DNA from 3 places in the Pseudomonas azotoformans genome. Region 3 is predicted to be linked to each of the others. Evidence: predicted binding sites of a transcription regulator. Region 3 holds the regulator's gene; each other region holds the start of a gene.

Region 1 (6,608 bases), 2.8 Mb from region 3:
CTGCAACTGGCCGACCTGTTGGGCCTTAAAGTCATCGAGATCCCCAGCGATCCGTCCACCGGCATGAGCCTGGAAGCCCTGCAACTGGCGGCCAACCAATGGTCGATCAAGGCGTTGGTGTTAACCACGCGCCTGAGTAACCCGCTGGGCGGCACCATGCCTGAAGAACGGCAGAAACAGTTGCTGCGCCTGGCGTCGGACTTCGATATCCAGATTGTCGAGGACGATATCTACGGCGAGCTGATGTTCGAACTGGGCCGCACCAAGGCCCTGAAGGCCTATGACCGCCTGGATCGGGTGATCTATTGCTCCAGTTTTTCCAAGACGCTGTCCCCCGGCGTGCGCATCGGCTGGATGATCGCCGGCAAGTACCAGCAGGAAATCCAGCGCTTGCAGATGTTCAGCACCCACTCCGCGTGCAGCGTCACGCAGATGGGCGTCGCCGCGTACCTGGAGAACGGCGGCTACGATCGCCACCTGCGTTACATCCGTCAGGAGTACCGCAAGAACCTCAGCGCCTTCCAACTGGCCGTGCAGCAATATTTCCCGGAAGGCACACAGATGACGCGTCCGACCGGCGGTTTCATCCTGTGGGTCAGTTTGCCCGGACGGGTCAATACTCAGGAACTGCACGTGCGCGCACTGCAACAGGGCATCAGCATCGCGCCGGGGCTGATTTTCAGTAATACCGAACAGTTCAACCACTGTATTCGCCTCAACTGCGGTACGCCGTGGAACCGCGAGGCAGAGCGTGCGCTCATGACTTTGGGGATGCTGGCGAGTCAGTTGTGCCAGGAGACGGCAGCCGGACTGTGACGCTCAGAACGGGGACAAATCCTATAGCACGCTAATCACCGCGCTTGTCATGCCGCGCACAACAAGCGAGCATATGGCCCTCTGCCGTTAATGCTGTAGGCAATATGACTTCGATTGTTCGCGCGGTTTTGGTGATTGGCTTGTTAAGCCTGTGCAACGTCGGCACAGCGCTGGCGGCAGCCCCTGTGAGCGAAACGAAGCCCGCCGCCAGTACCGAGCAGAAGACCCCCGCGAAAAAGCCAGCCCCCGTAAAACAAGCGCCAACGGTGAAAAAAACCACCGCCGCCGCCAAGAAACGTGCGGCCAGTAAGTCCAAGGCGTCCCGCGAAGTGACGCAGACGCAATTGCCACCGGCACAGTTAGACCTGTCGCTGCCGTCGGACATGGTCAGGCACTTGCAGCCTATCGGCACCATGCCCAAACCCAAAAGCGTGCCCCTGTTGCCGCCGATGTTCGGCGAGAAGCCCACCGACAACAGCGCCTTCCAGATCAATGGCCGCTTGCTCAGCAATGAAATGAAGCTGCAATTGCGCAACGAAGAACGGCGCGAAGTGGAAGGTGCAGCGTTGGAATTCGAATTCAAGCAGTAAACTTTTCCCACAAAGGTGACGTCGACCGCCGACCATGTGTCGGAGACTGGTCAGTCACTTTTGTTTTCTGCGAAAAACCCCTGTTAGACCATTTTAAAACGGCTGTTTTAGGGCGTACTCTAGCCCGGCCATCCACATTGAGTCGTCGAGGACCTGCTGGTCATGAATTGCCGTGAAGGCTGTGGCGCATGCTGCATCGCCCCCTCCATCAGTTCGCCATTACCCGGAATGCCACAGGGCAAACCGGCGGGCGTTCGCTGTGTGCACCTGTCGGTCGAACTGCTATGCCAGATTTTCGGCCAACCGGAGCGACCGGCAGTGTGCAGTGATTTCAAGGCGGATCTCGAGGTCTGCGGCACCGACCAGGCCGATGCGATCCGCTTGATCGGCTGGTGGGAGCAGATGACGGCGGCTTGATGGGCTTTACTATCGGAACTTTTTTTCGGAACTTCGACAATAAGGAATACAACAATGGGTTCGCTGAAACGAATGGCTGTGGTGTGCGGGTTTACGGTGTTGTTTGCTGCCACTGCCCAGGCTGAGGATTGGCAAGTCGCCAAGGACGAAGACGGTATCAAGGTGTCCCTGAGCGAAATTGCCGGCTCCAAATACAAGGCGTATCGCGGTGTGACCGTGATCAAGGCGCCAGTAGCCAAAATCGTCGCACTCCAGGAAGACGTCGCCGGTGCCTGTGCCTGGATCCACGAGTGCAAGTCCCAGAAGCTTGTCGACAAAAAAGGCGACGAGAGCTGGACCTACACCCAATTCAAAGCCCCGTTCCCTGTGACGGATCGTGATTCCTACCTGCACATCACCACCACCAAGGCGGCCGACGGCACGTTGACCCGTAAGCTGGAAGGCGTGCCGACCTACAAGCCGGAAGAAAAAGGCTACGTACGTGTCGCCCAGGTCGACGGCTTCTGGAAACTGGTGCCTAAGGGCGACAACCAGACCGAAGTCACCTACCAGGTTCACACCGAGCCAGGCGGCAGCGTGCCCTCGTGGCTGGCCAACAAGTTCGTGGTGGACGCGCCGTTCAACACCTTGAAAGCCTTGAAAGAACACGCTGAGAAGTAAGCGCAGCTGATCAGGTGTCTCCAACCTTGGGTGGAACGTTTGCCGAGCCCCCAAGGTCCAGATAAAGGTAAGCCCACACACGGGTTTTATCGAGGAGGCACCGATGCAAAAGTGGCAGATTACCTTCGTTGATGATCACGGCGTGAAGTCCGTCGAGCAGTTCACCTGCGAGCAGAAGCCCAGCCTCGAAGATGCGGCATACATGATTCGCAACAAGCTGGTGCCCGTTGCCGCCGAGCTGGACCTCAATGACCTTGAGGGCCGCAAGCCCGAGCCTACGGTCAAGATCCTCAAAGACCAGAACAGTATCCAGATCCTCGACATCTCTCCCGCCGCCTGAACATTCCCTGTCCACCCTTCAAGCACCTCTGGTGGAGGTGATAGCTTCGCGCTACTCTGCAAGTGAGATCAGCGAATGAATCGCTAGTTCTGGTCTTGTCAGCTACATGCTTGTTTTCCAGCGGTGATGTTGTTGCCGTAGTTCCCACGCCAGTAAGGCGTGGGCTTCGGGAAGCACGGAAAGTCTATCCATCAATTCGAGGAGCACTTTTCATGAGCACAGCCTATCAAGAAGACATCAGCACCAACGTTCTGCGCCGCATGAAAGAAGGCGGTTTCGACTTCTCGCGTTTCCACCCCATCGAGTTCTACGCCATTTTCCCGGATGAGGAACGTGCGCGCCGGGCTGCGGGTGAGTTTCGTGGGGAATCCCTGAATGCCCAGGTCAGTGCGCGCGACGATGGCGCCTGGTACCTGGAGCTGAGCAAGATCATGTCCGCTACCTACGACGGCATTGGCGACTTCGAGCAAGACTTTGGGGCGGTGGTCGAGCCGCTGGGCGGGATCATCGAGGGATGGGGCGTGAAGCAGGAGGTGCGTGGGTTACCCATGTAGCAGCTTGAAGTATGAGAAACACAGCGTATCGGCTGACCTTTGGGTCGGCCGATTTTGTTTGTGCCGTGGGAAAATATTCGGAACTTGCGCGCGATTTTTGCGCACCAAAAAAAGGCCACCCAAGAGGGTGGCTTAAAGGGAAGAGCGGTTCGCTGAAACTGTAGGACGAGTCCTGTTCAGCAGATGGGGCCGATTATCCGCAGGCTTGGCCGGGCAGTGAAATCAACTCTGACTATGCTGTTGATAGTCAAAGCCCGCATTGCGATGAAGCGTCGGGCGATGCACCGGGCATTCTGCGCACCAGGACGGTGCGACTGGATTCTGGTTTTAATTCAACTCACTGATTTTTAAGTGTTTATGCCGCTGGCACGGGCCTTGCGATGGTTCTAGCGCCCGGGTGACAAGGAGTTCGGCATGATCCGCACTTATTACGATGAAATGTACGATGGGGCAGGCCATGTCCGGCCTCATTACCGCGAGTTCGCCCGTTGGTTGGCCGAAACCCCTGCTGAATTGCTGGCTCAGCGCCGGCGGGAAGCCGATTTGCTGTTTCACCGTGCCGGGATCACCTTCACGCTTTACGGGGACGAGCAGGGTACGGAGCGGTTGATTCCCTTCGATACCATCCCGCGCAGTATCCCTGCCAGCGAATGGCGGATTGTCGAGCGCGGCTGTATCCAGCGGGTCAAGGCGCTGAACATGTTTCTCGCCGACCTGTACCACGAACAACGCATCATCAAGGCCGGAATCATCCCCGCTGAACAGGTGCTGGCCAACGAGCAATACCAGTTGGCGATGCAGGGGCTGGACCTGCACCGCGACCTCTATTCCCACATCTCCGGCGTCGACCTCGTACGCGACGGTGACGGCACGTACTACGTGCTGGAAGACAACCTGCGTACGCCGAGCGGCGTCAGCTACATGCTCGAAGACCGCAAGATGATGATGCGCCTGTTCCCCGAGCTGTTCGCCGCCCAGCGAATCGCGCCGATCGATCACTATCCCAACTTGCTGCTCGACACCTTGAAAAGCTCCAGCCCCCTGGATAACCCCAGCGTGGTTGTATTGACGCCAGGTCGCTTCAACAGTGCGTTCTTCGAGCATGCGTTCCTGGCCCGTGAAATGGGCGTGGAACTGGTGGAGGGCGCCGACCTGTTCGTGCGTGATGACCGCGTCTTCATGCGCACCACTGACGGGCCCAAGGCCGTGGATGTGATCTACCGTCGTCTGGATGACGCGTTCCTCGACCCGTTGGCCTTCAACCCCGAATCCATGCTCGGCGTGCCGGGACTGCTCGCGGCTTATCGCTCTGGCAATGTGGTATTGGCCAATGCCATCGGCACCGGCGTGGCGGATGACAAGTCGGTGTACCCCTTCGTCACCGAGATGATCCGTTTTTACCTGGACGAAGAGCCGATCCTGAAGAATGTTCCTACCTTCCAGTGCCGTAAGCCCGACGAATTGTCCCACGTGCTGGCCAACCTGCCGGACCTGGTGGTGAAGGAAACCCAAGGCTCCGGCGGCTACGGCATGCTGGTGGGCCCAGCGTCCACTGCGGCGGAAATCGAAGCCTTCCGCGCCCGGATCAAGGCCAAGCCCCACGCCTATATCGCCCAACCGACCCTGTGTTTATCCACCTGCCCGACCTTTGTCGAAAACGGCATTGCGCCGCGTCATATCGATCTGCGTCCGTTCGTGTTATCCGGCAAGGAAACCCGTGTGGTCCCCGGCGGCTTGACCCGCGTGGCGTTGCGTGAGGGCTCGCTGGTGGTCAATTCGTCCCAGGGTGGCGGCACCAAAGACACCTGGGTGGTGGAGGACTGATGCCATGTTGAGTCGAACTGCTTCAGATCTGTACTGGATGTCGCGCTACCTGGAACGTGCGGAAAACCTCGCACGCATGCTCGATGTCAGTTATTCGCTGTCGCTGATGCCCCAGGACGGGCGCGGCGATGGCCTGCACGAACTGGCCATGCCGCTGTTGATCACCGGCACCCTGGAGGATTACCTCGAACGCCACGGCGAACTGCACGCAGAACGTCTGTTGCACTTCTTTGCACTGGATGCCGCCAACCCGGCCAGCATCTACAGTTGTCTCGGCGCTGCGCGGGCCAGCGCTCATGCGGTGCGTGGGCGAATTACCGCCGACATGTGGGAAAACATCAACGCCACCTGGCTGGATATTCGCGACATTGCCCAGCAGGGCTTGAGCCGTTATGGCATGAGCCGGTTCTGTGAGTGGGTCAAAGAGCGTTCCCATCTGTTTCGCGGCGCCACCTACGGCACCATCATGCGTAACGATGCATTTCGCTTCATTCGCCTGGGCACTTTTATCGAGCGTGCCGACAACACACTGCGCTTGCTGGACGCCCGCTATGAGATGGCCGGCGATCGCGCCGAAGCGGTCACCGATGGCACCGCCCACGCCTACTATCAGTGGAGCGCCTTGTTGCGTGCGTTGTCGTCGTTTGAGGCCTACACCGAGATTTACCGCGATGCCCCCGGCGCGCGGCAAGTGGCGGAGTTGCTGCTGTTGCGCGCCGATGTGCCGCGCTCATTGCGTGCCTGCAGCGAAGAGATCGACCAGATCCTCGCCAGCCTGCCGGGCCTCAACGGTCGACCGGCCCAGCGCCTGGCCGCCGAGATGGACGCGCGCCTGCGTTTCACCGCCATCGATGAAATCCTCGAGGAAGGCCTGCACGCCTGGCTGACCGACTTTATCCCCTTGGTCCGCCAGTTGGGCGACGCCATCTACAGTTCCTACCTGGAGGCGGCATGAGACTCTCCATCAGCCACGAAACCACCTACCACTACGAAGACCAGGTCCGTGCCAGCATCCAGTACCTGCGCCTGACGCCCCACGACAGCGAACGCCAGCACGTACTCAGTTGGCAACTCGACCTGCCGCGTCCGGTTCGCGCCCAAGTGGACCCGTTCGGCAACATCCTGCATGTGCTGACCCTGGATGAACCCCACGACGCCATCATCATCGGCGCCCGTGGCCAGGTGGACATCGACGAGTTGCGCGAGGCCGAACATGAGCACCAATCGGCGTTCCCGTTCCTGCGGTGCACCCGCCTGACCGAACCTGACGAAGCCTTGCGCGGCTTTGCCGACCAGCAATGCCATCACCGTCGTGACCGCACCGCGTTGATCGACCTGATGCACGCGCTCAACCAGGCGATGGTCTACACGCCCGGCGCCACCGAAGTCGACACCTGCGCCGCCCAG
Region 2 (6,608 bases), 2.3 Mb from region 3:
CCAGCCGACGCCCATGGCACCGACGTGGCCCCGGATGGCAGCGGCACCGTCACCGAACAACGCTTGTACCAGCTTGTGCGTCAGCCGGGCGCCGTGCAGGACCGCACCTTCACCATCGAATTCCTTGACCCCAACGTGTCGGCGTATGCCTTTACCTTTGGTTAACCCGGAGTGCTTGCCATGAATGTATTCAAATACCTGCCCGCACTGGCCTTCGCCGCCTTCGTCGGCCAAAGCTCAGCCTTCTCCTTCAGCGCCGCCGACGATGCCGTTGTCATCGCGCCGCCGGCCCTCGACCTGCCTGCAACCTCAGGCAACCTGCAAACCGCCGTGTTCGCCGGTGGCTGTTTCTGGGGTGTGCAGGGGGTATTCCAACATGTGCAAGGCGTGAAAAACGCCGTCTCAGGCTACGACGGTGGGGCGGCGAGTACCGCGCAATATGAAGCGGTCAGCGAGGGCGATACCGGCCACGCCGAGTCCGTGTCCGTCACCTACGACCCAAGCACAGTCAGCTACGGCAAACTGCTGCAGATCTACTTCTCGGTCGCCCACAACCCCACCGAACTCAACCGCCAGGGCCCAGACACCGGCACCCAATACCGATCTGCAATCTTCGCGCAGAATGCCGAGCAGCAAAAAGTCGCCCAGGCCTACATCGCCCAGTTGGATGCCGCTAAATCCTTCGACAAACCCATCGTCACCCAGATCGAAATGGGCAAGGCGTTCTACCCGGCGGAGTCCTACCATCAGGACTTCCTCACCGAGAACCCGTCCTACCCCTACATCGTGATCAACGACCTGCCGAAAGTGGCGCAACTGAAAAAGCTGTTTCCGACGCAATACAGCGCCGAGCCGGTGCTGGTGAAAAACCAGTAATCAGCCTTTGGCCTTGGCCAGGTAAGGTGCCAGGCGCCGGCCCATTTCCTCACCCAGGGCTTGCAGCCCGCTCAACGGGCGGACCATCACTTCAAACTCAATGATCTGCCCGTGTTCGTTGAAGCGGATCAGGTCGATGCCCTTGAGCTGCTTGTCGCCCACGCGTGCGCTGAATTCCAGCACCACACTCAGGCCATCGCCGGTAGCGAGTTCACGGTGATAAGTAAAGTCTTCAAAGACGTTGATTACCGTATTGAGGATCATCGACACCACCGGCGCGCCGGGGTAGGGCGTATGAGCCATAGGTGAGCGGAAGACGGCGTCGGGCGCCAACAGTTCGGGCAGGGCCTTGAGGTCACGATTGGCCAACATGGCATGCCAGCGTTGCAGGGTGTGTGCCGCTGCAGTGTTGAGCGTGAGTTCGGACATGTTCTGTACCTGTTCTTATGGTGGGAAGGTATTTCACCTGCCCAACATAAGAGCGGTATCCAAACAGGGTCAATCACCCTAACTTACAGATAAGTGACCTAAGCGCACTTAGACCATCTCCAGGTACGAGCTGTGAATCGCCCGCGCCAACTCGCGCACGGTGTCGATAAAGTCCGTGAGACGGGCGTGCAATCCCTCCTCAAGAATCTCATCGATACCGGTATACCTCAGCCGCGCCTCGAACTCCGCTGCCAAACGCTGCGCCGTGCGCCCATAACTGCCGGGCAGGTCCGCCAGGATATGGCTCAGTTCTTCGATGCAGGCATGCAACGAACGCGGCACATCACTGCGCAACAGCAGCAACTCGGACACGGAGCGGGCATTCAATGCATTCGGGTACAGCTCGGTATACGCCTCGAACGACGACAACGCGCGGAGCAGGGCGCTCCACTGGTAATAACCGCGTGCCGACAAGTCGCTGACTTCTTCCGACTCCTCGCCAAACATCTCGTACCGCGCATCCAGCAGGCGCAGGGTGTTGTCGGCGCGCTCGACAAAGGTGCCCAGGCGGATAAACCGATAGGCGTCATTGCGCATGATCGTCCCGGACGTCGCCCCCCGGAACAGGTGCGAGCGCTGCTTGACCCAATCACAGAAGTGACTGATGCCATGCCGCGCCAGGCCGCCGGCGGCGATGCTGCGCATTTCCAGCCAGGTGGCGTTGAGGTTTTCCCACATGTCGGCGGTGATGCGCCCGCGTACCGCGTGGGCATTGCCGCGTGCGGCGCGCAGGCAGTTGTAGATGCTCGCCGGGTTTTCTTCGTCGAGGGCGAAAAAGTGCAGCATGCGCTCGGCGTCCAGCTGTTTATGGCGCTCCAGGTAACTGTCCAGGGTGCCGCTGCTGAGCAACGACATGGCCAGCTCATCGAGGCCGTCACTGCGCCCGGCCCTGGGGCATCAATGACAGGGAATAACTGACTTCGAGCATGCGCGCCAGGTTCTCGGCGCGCTCCAGGTAACGGGACATCCAGTACAGATCTGCGGCGGTTCTACTCAACATACTCAGCCCTCCACCACCCAGGTGTCCTTGGTTCCGCCGCCTTGCGACGAGTTGACGATCAACGAGCCTTCCTTCAGCGCCACGCGGGTGAGGCCACCGGGCACCAGGCGGGTTTCCTTGCCCGAGAGTACAAACGGCCGCAGGTCGATATGCCGTGGGGCGATGCCGCTTTCGACAAAGGTCGGGCAGGTGGAGAGGCTCAACGTCGGCTGGGCAATGTAGGCGTGGGGCCTGGCCTTGATGCGTTGGCGGAAATCCTCAATCTCGGCGGCGCTGGAGGCCGGGCCGACCAGCATGCCGTAACCGCCGGAGCCCTGGGTTTCCTTGACCACCAATTCCGGCAGGTTGGCCAGCACGTGGGACAGTTCATCCGGCTTACGGCACTGGAAAGTCGGTACGTTCTGTAACACCGGTTCTTCGTCCAGGTAGAAACGGATCATTTCCGGCACATAGGGGTAGATAGATTTGTCGTCGGCCACGCCGGTGCCGATGGCATTGGCCAGCACCACATTGCCTGCGCAATAGGCGGCGACCAGACCGGGCACGCCGAGCATCGACTCAGGGTTGAAGGCCTTGGGGTCGAGAAAAGCGTCGTCGATACGCCGGTAGATCACATCCACTGGCTTGGGGCCGTCGGTGGTGCGCATGAACACCTTGAGGTCCTGCACGAATAGGTCCGCACCCTCAACCAACTCAACGCCCATTTCACGGGCCAGAAACGCATGCTCGAAGAACGCGCTGTTGAAGCGACCGGGCGTCAGCACCACCACGTTGGGGTTGTCCAGGCGGCTTGAGCTTTTCAGGGTCTTGAGCAGCAGGTTGGGGTAGTGGTCCACCGGTGCGATGCGCTGCTTGGCGAACACCTCGGGGAACAGGCGCATCATCATCTTGCGGTCTTCGAGCATATAGCTCACACCGCTGGGGGTGCGCAGGTTGTCTTCCAGCACGTAGTAGGTGCCGTCGCCATCGCGCACCAGGTCCACGCCGGAAATGTGCGAATAGATGTCGCGGTGCAGGTCCAGCCCGACCATGGCCTTCTGGTAACCCTCGTTGCCCAGCACCTGGTCTGCCGGAATGATCCCGGCCTTGATGATGCGCTGGTCGTGGTAGATGTCGGCGAGGAACATGTTCAGCGCGTTGACGCGCTGGATGCAGCCGCGTTCGATCACGCTCCACTCACTGGCGGGGATGCTGCGCGGGATGATGTCGAAGGGGATCAGGCGCTCGGTGTCTTGCTCGTCGCCATACAAGGTGAAGGTGATTCCGGCGCGGTGGAACAGCAAATCGGCTTCACGGCGACGCTGGGCCAGCAGTTCCGGCGGCGTATTCGCCAGCCAGCGGGAAAAATCCTGGTAATGCGCACGGCACACGCCGTTTGCGTCATTCATTTCATCAAAGAAAGATCGAGCCATTCCAGTACCTTGTCAGTGCCGAGGGGAACAGGTGGCACTGCCGTTTCAAAAAACGCATTTTTTATGAGCCCGTGGCGGTGGGTGCCAATGGGCCTGGTCCTTACTTTCTTATGGGGGTCGGCTCTGGGTCGGGGGGTAACCAATGCTCCTGTATCCGGGCAGATGAATGGATAAAGCAATGCTTGTGCCGGAAACCCTATTCAAGCTGTCCAGCTGACAGGCTTTTGTAGTGAGCGGGCTTGCCTCGCGCTGGGCTGCGCAGCGGCCCCACCAAAAGCGGGAGCGCTACGCACTCCAGCGCGGGGCAAGCCCGCTCACTACAGTGCACCCCATGCTCCGACTTGGTGCACGAACAAACTTGAACTTCATCCGCCCGCGATTCTTCTAACAGCACACGAACCTGCATGGAGCACCGACGTGCCCAGAATCATTTCACCAGAGACACCGGAATCGAGCCTGCCCGATCACAGCGAACACAACGCCAAGATCTTCGGTTCGCCCAAGGACCGCCTGGACTTCTACCGGCGTGAAATCCAATACGAAACCACCATTCTCGCCAACCGTACGGACGCCTATCTCACCGCGCAGTCCTTCCTGGTGATCGCCTTCGTCTCCGGCATGGGCAACCTCAACCCCGAGTGGGGCAAGCTGTTCACCGTGGTGGTGCCGATTTTCCTCGCGGCGCTGGGCATCCTCAGTTCCCTCAACGCCTGGCCAGGGATACGCGCGGCGTATGACATCATCGACCACTGGCACTTCAAGCAAAGCGAGTTGTTGCGCAGCGAGCCGGTAATGGGCATGGCGTACGACGAGTCACCGCTGTTTTCCGAAATGGAGTCGTCCCACAAGGGCTATCGCAAGTCGCTGCTGTTCTCCATGCGCGCGCCGTGGCTGTTCATGGTGTTCTGGGTATTGCTCGCCGCTTATGCGTTTTACATTCAGGTCGACAACCCAGGGTCGTAAGCCGATGGAACTTCACCGCCCTGGGCATGACCTTAACTCTACCCAGGCGATATTTTCCGAGAGGTAACCATGAGCACAGACAAACAACCCGCCACCGGTGCGGATGCGCCCAAAGACCCGGTTCCGGCCAAAGACCCCAAGGCCAAGGAAAACGACTACAGTCCAGACTTCAAGCCCAAGCCCAAGCCTGAGCCCAAGCCTGAAACCGATGCCGATATCGACACCCAAGGCGGTTAGAGGAGACGGTCATGTCCAAAGAACTCGACGATGAACTCAACGACCCAGGTAACGAAGACCCGGGTTCACTGATGGACGATGCAGAAGTGCCGCTCAACGATCTGGATGACGCGGCGGATGTGGGCAATACCGAAAACCAGGACTGAGCGTCACTCGATCATCTGTGAGCCAATGGTTTTCATCCGGATCATATCCATCAACTGCCGCAACCCCGGCTGTGACTGGCGCCGGCTGGGGTAATACATGCACAGCGGCTCGCCCATGCAGGCCCAGTCAGGCATCACCTCCACCAGGCGCCCCTCTTTCAGCTCCTGCTCCACACGATTGGACAGGCAGTAGGCAATCCCCACCCCTTGCAGCGCGGCATTGACGATAGTCTCGGTATCGGCCGCGCTGAAGTGGCCGGGCACGTCGATGCGTTGTTGCCGTGTGCCGTTGCCCAATTCCCACTTGTAGGTGGTCTTGTCGCCCAGGTACATGCGGATGCAGGCATGCTCCAGCAAGTCCTTGGGGGCCTGGGGCGTGCCCCGTCGGGCGAGATAGGTGGGGGAGGCGACCATGATCCAGCGCAGCTCAGCCGTCAGCGGTACAGCGACCATGTCCTGGGGCACGGTGGCACCGTAGCGGATACCCGCGTCGTAACCTTCAGCGATGATGTCGATCATCTGGTCCTGCACGATCAGGTCCAGGCGCAGTTGCGGGTAAGCCGCGCAAAAGTCCCCAAGAATCGGCGCCAGCAGCAAGACCGCCGCGTCCCGTGGCACATTCAGGCGCAGGCGGCCGATCGGTGCCTCGCGGTACAACTCCAGGGTGTCGAGGCCGTCCTTGATGGTGGCAAACCCCTGGAGGAGTTTTTCCGCCAACAGGGAGCCCGCATCGGTGGGTTCCACGGCGCGGCTGGTGCGATAGAGCAGCTTGACGCCCAGGCGGGTTTCCAGGTTGCGCATGGTGTGGCTCAACGCCGAGGTGGTCACCCCCAGTTCATGGGCGGCGTGGCGGAAGCTGCGGCGGCGGATGATCGCCATGAACACGTTGAGATCAGCCAATTCGGAGCGGTTGAAAGCAGCCATTTCAAGTCTCTTGAGCGGGAATTCGGCTGTATGCGGCGTTGAGCCCGATTCAACCGTAGATGATTTAGAGTAATTGTTTTTCTAAGCATTATTGCGCGCCATGGGATTTTTTTATGCACGTTGAGACCATCAGAATTGCCGGCATCGACCAAACGGTCTCGCGGATTGCCCTCGGCACCTGGTCCATGGGCGGGCACCTGTGGGGTGGGGCGGATAATGAACAAGCCATCCGCACGCTGCGCCATGCCCTGGCCATCGGTATCAACTTGATCGACACCGCGCCCGTGTACGGTTTTGGCCTGTCCGAAGAGCTGATCGGCAAAGCCCTGCGCGGCGTGCGCCACAGCGCGGTGATCGCGACCAAGGCCGGGCTGCAATGGGACACCGGCACACCCCGGCGCAACGCCACGGCCCAGCGCATCCGCAAGGAAGTCGAAGATTCCCTGGTGCGCCTGCAAACCGACTACATCGACCTGTACCAGATCCACTGGCCCGACCCGCTGGTGGCCCAGGAAGAAACCGCTGATGAACTGGAACGCCTGCGCCGTGAAGGCAAGATCC
Region 3 (6,608 bases):
GTTGCTTGCGGCAAAACGCGGTAGCCATTTGAGCAGGTAGCTGGAGATGTCCTGGAACATCTCCTCCACATCCGGTTGCGCGGCCAGGTAATCGGCCACGGGCTGATCCAGCCCCGACTGTTCACGCAGTTCCGGCTTCCAGTAAGGGTTGGGCAGGCAGCGCACATCGAACACCAGGTCGGCGTCCACTGGCATGCCGCGCTTGAACCCAAACGACTCCACCAGAAACGCCGTACCCGGCTCCGGCTGGTTCAGCAGGCGCAGCTTGATGGCATCACGCAACTGGTACAGGTTGAGGCTGGTGGTGTTGATCTTGAGGTCGGCGAGGTCAATGATCGGGCCCAGCAGCTTGGTTTCGTCTTCGATGGCTTCGGCCAGGGAGCGGTGAGGGCTGCTGAGGGGGTGACGCCGGCGGGTTTCGGAGAACCGCTTGAGCAGGGTCTCTTCATCGGCGTCCAAGTACAGCACGTCGCAATGAATGTGCTTGGCCCGTACTTCCTCGAGCAATTGCGGGAATCGCTCAAGGTGGCTGGGCAGGTTGCGGGCATCAATCGAAACGGCGACCAGGGGTTGCGCCAGTTCGGTGTGGATCAACGCGCGTTCCGCCAGTTCCGGCAGCAGGCCGGCGGGCAGGTTGTCGATGCAATAGAAACCGTTGTCCTCAAGCACATTGAGGGCGGTACTTTTACCCGAGCCGGAGCGGCCGCTGACGATGATCAAACGCATGGTTACTGCCCGTTCTGTTCATCCAGGACAACCTGATACAGCGCCTCGTTGCTGCTGGCACTGCGCAGTTTGTCACGTACTTCCTTGCGGTCGAGCATGCTGGCGATCTGCCGGAGCAGTTCCAGGTGCGCATCGGTGGCGGCTTGCGGGACCAGCAGAACGAACAGCAGGTCAACCGGGGCGCCGTCGATCGCATCGAAATCAATGGGGGCTTCCAGGTGCAGCAGGGCGCTGACGGGGGTTTCGCAGCCCTTGAGACGGCAGTGAGGAATGGCGATGCCGTTGCCAAAACCGGTGGAACCGAGTTTTTCACGGGCAATCAGCGCGTCGAAGACATCTTGCATCTCCAGATCCGGCACTTCGCGCGCGATCAGGTTGGCAATTTGTTCGAGGGCTTTCTTCTTGCTGCCGCCCGGCACGTTCACGAGGGAACGGCCGGGGGTCAGGATGGTTTCAAGTCGGATCATGGGGGGAGGGTTAACGACCTGTACCTTGCATCAGGTGCAGATTCTTTTCCTTATGCTTTATGAGTTGGCGGTCAAGCTTGTCGTAGAGCGAGTCAATCGCCGCGTACATGTCTTCATGCTCCGCATTGGCGACCAGCTTTGCATTCGGTACGTGCAGGGTGGCCTCGATTTTCTGCTTGAGCTTATCGACCTCCATGATGACCTGCACGTTGGTGATTTTGTCAAAATGCCCTGCCAGCTTGTTCAGCTTGCTTTCGGTGTATTCACGCAGGGGTTTGGTGACTTCCAGCTGGTGTCCACTGATGTTGACTTGCATACAGCTTCTCCTTCGTTGCCAGTGCATAAAGCGGTGGGCAGGAATACCCACCACTGGAACGCTGTGGCCCGCCCGTCACATCAAACGCTTACGCTCGCTGGAAGGCGCGATCCCGAGGGACTCGCGGTACTTGGCGACGGTTCGACGGGCGACCTGAATGCCTTGTGCCTCCAGTAAACCAGCGATCTTACTGTCACTCAATGGCTTTTTCTGATTTTCCGCGGCAACCAGTTTTTTGATGATCGCGCGGATCGCCGTGGACGAGCATTCACCGCCTTCGGAGGTGCTGACGTGGCTTGAGAAAAAGTATTTCAGTTCATAAATACCCCGTGGGGTATGCATGAATTTCTGCGTGGTGACCCGGGAAATCGTCGATTCATGCATGCCCACCGCTTCGGCGATGTCATGCAGCACCAGCGGTTTCATGGCTTCGTCGCCGTACTCCAGGAAGCCGCGCTGGTGCTCGACGATCTGGGTGGCCACTTTCATCAGGGTTTCGTTGCGGCTTTGCAGGCTCTTGATGAACCAGCGCGCTTCCTGCAACTGGTTGCGCATGAAGGTGTTGTCGGCGCTGGTGTCGGCGCGACGCACGAAACCGGCATATTGCGGATTGACCCGCAGGCGTGGCACCGACTCCTGGTTCAGCTCCACCAGCCAGCGCTCGTTGTCCTTGCGCACGATCACGTCAGGCACCACGTATTCGGCTTCGCTGGACTCGATTTGCGAGCCTGGGCGCGGGTTGAGGCTCTGTACCAGCTCGATGACCTGGCGCAGGTCGTCTTCCTTGAGCTTCATGCGGCGCATCAACTGGCTGTAGTCGCGGCTGCCCAGCAGGTCGATGTAATCGGTGACCAGACGCTGGGCCTCGGCGAGCCAAGGTGTCTTGGCTGGCAGTTGGCGCAATTGCAGCAGCAGGCATTCGCTGAGAGTGCGCGCGCCGATTCCAGCAGGCTCGAACTGCTGGATGCGGTGCAGGACGGCTTCAATCTCGTCCAGCTCGATATCCAGTTCCGGGTCGAAGGCTTCAAGAATCTCTTCAAGCGTCTCGTCTAGATAACCCTGGTTGTTGATGCAATCGATCAGGGTCACGGCGATCAGACGGTCGGTGTCCGACATCGGCGCCAGGTTCAGTTGCCACAGCAAATGGCTCTGCAGGCTTTCACCGGCGGAGGTGCGGGTGGTGAAGTCCCACTCGTCATCGTCGTTGCTGGGTAGGCTGCTGGCGCTGGTCTGGTAGACGTCTTCCCAGGCCGTGTCGACAGGAAGCTCGTTGGGGATGCGTTCGTTCCATTCGCCTTCCTCGAGGTTATCCACCGTAGGGGCGGTTTCCTGATAGGAGGGTTCCTGCACGTCGGAATTGGGTTTTTGCTCGATGTTATCGGCCAGCGGGTCTGCGTTATCGAAGTCGTCGCCTTCTTCCTGGCGTTCGAGCATCGGATTGGACTCCAGGGCCTCCTGGATTTCCTGTTGCAGGTCCAAGGTCGACAATTGGAGCAGGCGGATGGCCTGTTGCAGCTGCGGTGTCATCGTCAGCTGCTGGCCCATTCTCAGGACTAGCGATGGTTTCATGGCAGGGGCTTAACACCTTATTCGCCGGCGCAATGCGCCATCCACGACAGGGCGCGTGAGCGCCAAACATAAGCAAATTATATGCCTGATGTCGGGGGCTTTGCCTAGAGCGCGGTAACAATAAAAATCCGGAGGTTTTCATTGACTCCCGCGCACCTCGGCAAACGGCCGTGACACCACGGTGTTTACAGGCGGAACTCGTGACCCAGGTACACTTCCTTGACCAGTTCGTTGGCCAGGATGGTAGCGGAATCACCTTCGGCGATCAGTTGACCATCGTTGACGATATACGCGGTTTCGCAGATATCGAGGGTCTCACGGACGTTGTGGTCGGTGATCAACACGCCAATGCCCTTGGCCTTGAGGTGGTGGATGATCTGCTTGATGTCGCCGACCGAGATCGGGTCAACGCCGGCAAACGGTTCGTCCAGCAGGATGAACTTGGGTGCCGTAGCCAGGGCGCGGGCGATTTCCACACGGCGACGCTCACCACCAGACAAGCTCATACCGAGGTTGTCGCGGATGTGGTTGATGTGGAATTCCTGCAGCAGGCTTTCCAGCTCCTTGCGACGGCCATCACGGTCGAGCTCCTTGCGGGTCTCGAGGATCGCCATGATGTTATCGGCGACCGACAGTTTGCGGAAGATCGACGCCTCCTGCGGAAGATAGCCGATACCGGCGCGCGCACGGCCGTGCATCGGCTGGTGGCTCACGTCGAGGTCGTCGATCAGGACGCGACCCTGGTCCGCCTGGACCAGGCCGACGATCATGTAGAAGCAAGTGGTCTTGCCGGCGCCGTTGGGGCCGAGCAAGCCGACGATCTGGCCGCTGTCGATCGACAGGCTGACGTCGCGCACGACCTGACGGCTTTTATAGGCCTTGGCCAGATGCTGGGCTTTCAGGGTTGCCATTACTCGGCCTTCTTCTTCGGCTGGATAACCATGTCGATGCGTGGACGAGGCGCGGTGACCTTGTTGCCATTGGCACGACCGGCGTTAGCGATCTGTTTCACGGTGTCATAGGTGATTTTCTCACCTTCCGTGGAGTTGCCATCGGGGCTGAGCACCTTGGCCTGGTCGATCAGTACGATGCGGTTTTGCTGGGCGTGGTACTGGATTGTCTTGCCATAGCCTTTCATCGGGCCCGTGTCGGTGGGCGACTGCTTCTGTTCGAAGTAAGCCAGGTTGCCTACCGAGGTCACGACATCGATATCGCCGGTCTTGGTGCGCGTAAGCGTCACGGTATTACCGGTGATTTTCATCGAACCCTGGGTGATGATCACGCCGCCGGTGTAGGTGGCAACGCCTTGCTTGTCATCCAGCTGCGCATCGTCGGCCGAGATGTGGATCGGCTGCTGGCTATCGTTCGGCAGAGCCCAGGCGCTCACGCTTCCCAGTGCTGCGCCCAGGCCGAGCAAAATAGGGAGAGTTTTAACGAGCCTCATACTGTCCTCTTACGTTCGATAGCAGGTGTATCCTGCTTTCTTTCAAATACGCTTTCATTCCCTTGCCAGTCGATACACCGCCAGCGCCGTCGATTCTAACGTCTTGCTCGGTCTGCGCATATTGCTTCTGCGGGAATACGGTCATGCGACTGCTGGTAATCACGGTCTCACGATTTTTATCGTCAGTGCGCGCAACGCGCACCGAGTCGATCAGTTCCACCTCGGTACCGTCCGGGTTGACCTCGCCACGCTTGCTGGTGACGTGCCACGGGAACTCGGTGCCGCGGTAAATATTCATGTCCGGGTTGGTCAGCAGGGTGATTTCGCTGGCCTTGACGTGCTCGACCTTGTCCGAGGTCATCTCGTACTGCACCTTGCCGTCGGGCAGGAACTGCACGCTCTTGGCATTGGTGGCGTAATAGTCGATAGCCCCCTCGTCAACCTGCGCAGCAGGCTGGTCGAGAAAGCGCTCCGGGCTGATATTCCAGTAGCCCACCGCCAGGAACAGCGCGGCGATGACCCCGAATAGCAGGAAGTTGCGAATCTTTTTGCTCAGCATAAAACGCTCTATAAGTAGGCGGCGTGGGCCGCTTCAAGGCTGCCCTGGGCACGCAGAATCAGCTCGCAGAACTCGCGGGCGGCACCTTCGCCGCCACGGGCGGTGGTGATGCCATGGGCGTGCTCGCGAACAAACGCCGCCGCATTGGCGACGGCCATGCCCAAGCCCACTCGACGGATCACCGGCAGGTCTGGCAGGTCATCGCCCAAATAGGCGACCTGCTCATAGCTTAGGTTGAGTTGGCCAAGAAGCTCGTCCAGAACCACCAGTTTATCCTCGCGGCCCTGATACAGGTGAGGAATCCCCAGGTTTTGTGCGCGGCGTTCCACAACGGGGGTTTTCCGGCCGCTGATAATCGCCGTTTGCACGCCCGACGCCATCAGCATCTTGATGCCCTGGCCGTCGAGGGTGTTGAACGTCTTGAATTCGCTGCCGTCTTCGAGGAAGTACAGGCGGCCATCGGTCAGCACGCCATCAACGTCGAAAATCGCCAGTTTGATGTTCTTGCCGCGTTGCAACAGGTCGCTGGTCATTTACATCACTCCCGCACGCAGCAAGTCGTGCATGTTCAGGGCGCCGATCGGGTGGTCATTGCCATCGACCACCACCAGTGCGCCGATCTTGTGGTCTTCCATGATTTTCAAGGCTTCGGCTGCCAGCATCTCGGGACGGGCGGTCTTGCCGTGGGGGGTCATCACCGCGTCGATGGTGGCGGTGTGGATATCAATGGTGCGGTCCAGGGTGCGGCGCAGGTCGCCGTCGGTGAAGACCCCGGCCAGGCGGCCGTCGGCTTCCAGGATCACGGTCATGCCCAAGCCCTTGCGGGTCATTTCCATCAGCGCGTCCTTCAGCAAGGTGCCGCGCTGGACGTGGGGCAATTCATCACCGGAATGCATGACGTTTTCCACTTTCAACAGCAGGCGACGGCCCAAGGCGCCACCCGGATGGGAAAACGCGAAGTCTTCCGCGGTAAACCCGCGGGCTTCCAGCAGCGCCACGGCCAGGGCGTCGCCCATCACCAGTGCGGCGGTGGTGGAGGAGGTAGGTGCCAGGTTCAGCGGGCAGGCTTCGTGGGCCACGTGAACATTCAGGTTCACTTCGGCGGCCTTGGCCAGCGTCGAATCCGGATTGCCGGTGAGGCTGATCATCTGGATGCCCAGGCGCTTGATCAGCGGCAGCAGGGTCACGATTTCGTTGGTTGTGCCGGAGTTGGACAGCGCCAGGATAATGTCATCCTTGGTGATCATGCCCATGTCGCCGTGGCTGGCTTCGGCCGGGTGCACGAAAAAAGCGGTGGTCCCGGTGCTGGCCAAGGTGGCGGCGATCTTGTTGCCGACGTGGCCCGACTTGCCCATACCGACCACGACAACGCGGCCTTTGCTGGCCAGAATCATCTCGCAGGCGCGTACGAAATCTGCGTCGATATGCGCCAGCAAGCCTTCTACGGCTTCAAGCTCGAGGCGGATGGTGCGTTGTGCGGATTGAATAAGGTCGCTGGATTGGCTCATGTCTGAAATCGTATAGCCT

The links. Region 3 encodes sigma-54, which starts transcription at its own class of promoters, with help from an activator protein. Its sites were predicted from a motif close to ANTGGCATNNANNTTGCTNT; they were not measured.
Region 1: a site for sigma-54 is predicted at 3,740-3,759, ahead of AYR47_RS30130 (circularly permuted type 2 ATP-grasp protein). Genes of this name have one in related genera too.
Region 2: a site for sigma-54 is predicted at 3,950-3,969, ahead of AYR47_RS22155 (circularly permuted type 2 ATP-grasp protein). Genes of this name have one in related genera too.

Annotation. Positions count from the first base shown of each region.
Region 1 covers NZ_CP014546.1:6,556,111-6,562,718, reverse strand. Annotated here, with positions in the region: gene AYR47_RS30160 (aminotransferase-like domain-containing protein) at 1-816, shown strand, start outside; gene AYR47_RS30155 (hypothetical protein) at 921-1,406, shown strand; gene AYR47_RS30150 (YkgJ family cysteine cluster protein) at 1,569-1,823, shown strand; gene AYR47_RS30145 (START domain-containing protein) at 1,878-2,483, shown strand; gene AYR47_RS30140 (hypothetical protein) at 2,587-2,823, shown strand; gene AYR47_RS30135 (ribonuclease E inhibitor RraB) at 3,036-3,377, shown strand; gene AYR47_RS30130 (circularly permuted type 2 ATP-grasp protein) at 3,792-5,201, shown strand; gene AYR47_RS30125 (alpha-E domain-containing protein) at 5,206-6,156, shown strand; gene AYR47_RS30120 (transglutaminase family protein) at 6,153-6,608, shown strand, end outside.
Region 2 covers NZ_CP014546.1:4,841,383-4,847,990, forward strand. Annotated here, with positions in the region: gene AYR47_RS22135 (cytochrome c biogenesis protein DipZ) at 1-165, shown strand, start outside; gene msrA (peptide-methionine (S)-S-oxide reductase MsrA) at 181-876, shown strand; gene AYR47_RS22145 (nuclear transport factor 2 family protein) at 877-1,305, opposite strand; partial or broken gene AYR47_RS22150 (alpha-E domain-containing protein) at 1,414-2,365, opposite strand; gene AYR47_RS22155 (circularly permuted type 2 ATP-grasp protein) at 2,368-3,777, opposite strand; gene AYR47_RS22160 (hypothetical protein) at 4,195-4,740, shown strand; gene AYR47_RS32720 (hypothetical protein) at 4,810-4,977, shown strand; gene AYR47_RS33160 (hypothetical protein) at 4,989-5,123, shown strand; gene AYR47_RS22165 (LysR family transcriptional regulator) at 5,127-6,047, opposite strand; gene AYR47_RS22170 (aldo/keto reductase) at 6,161-6,608, shown strand, end outside.
Region 3 covers NZ_CP014546.1:2,529,139-2,535,746, forward strand. Annotated here, with positions in the region: gene rapZ (RNase adapter RapZ) at 1-726, opposite strand, end outside; gene ptsN (PTS IIA-like nitrogen regulatory protein PtsN) at 729-1,193, opposite strand; gene hpf (ribosome hibernation-promoting factor, HPF/YfiA family) at 1,204-1,509, opposite strand; gene AYR47_RS11720 (RNA polymerase factor sigma-54) at 1,585-3,078, opposite strand; gene lptB (LPS export ABC transporter ATP-binding protein) at 3,264-3,989, opposite strand; gene lptA (lipopolysaccharide transport periplasmic protein LptA) at 3,989-4,522, opposite strand; gene lptC (LPS export ABC transporter periplasmic protein LptC) at 4,509-5,081, opposite strand; gene AYR47_RS11740 (KdsC family phosphatase) at 5,090-5,614, opposite strand; gene AYR47_RS11745 (KpsF/GutQ family sugar-phosphate isomerase) at 5,615-6,589, opposite strand.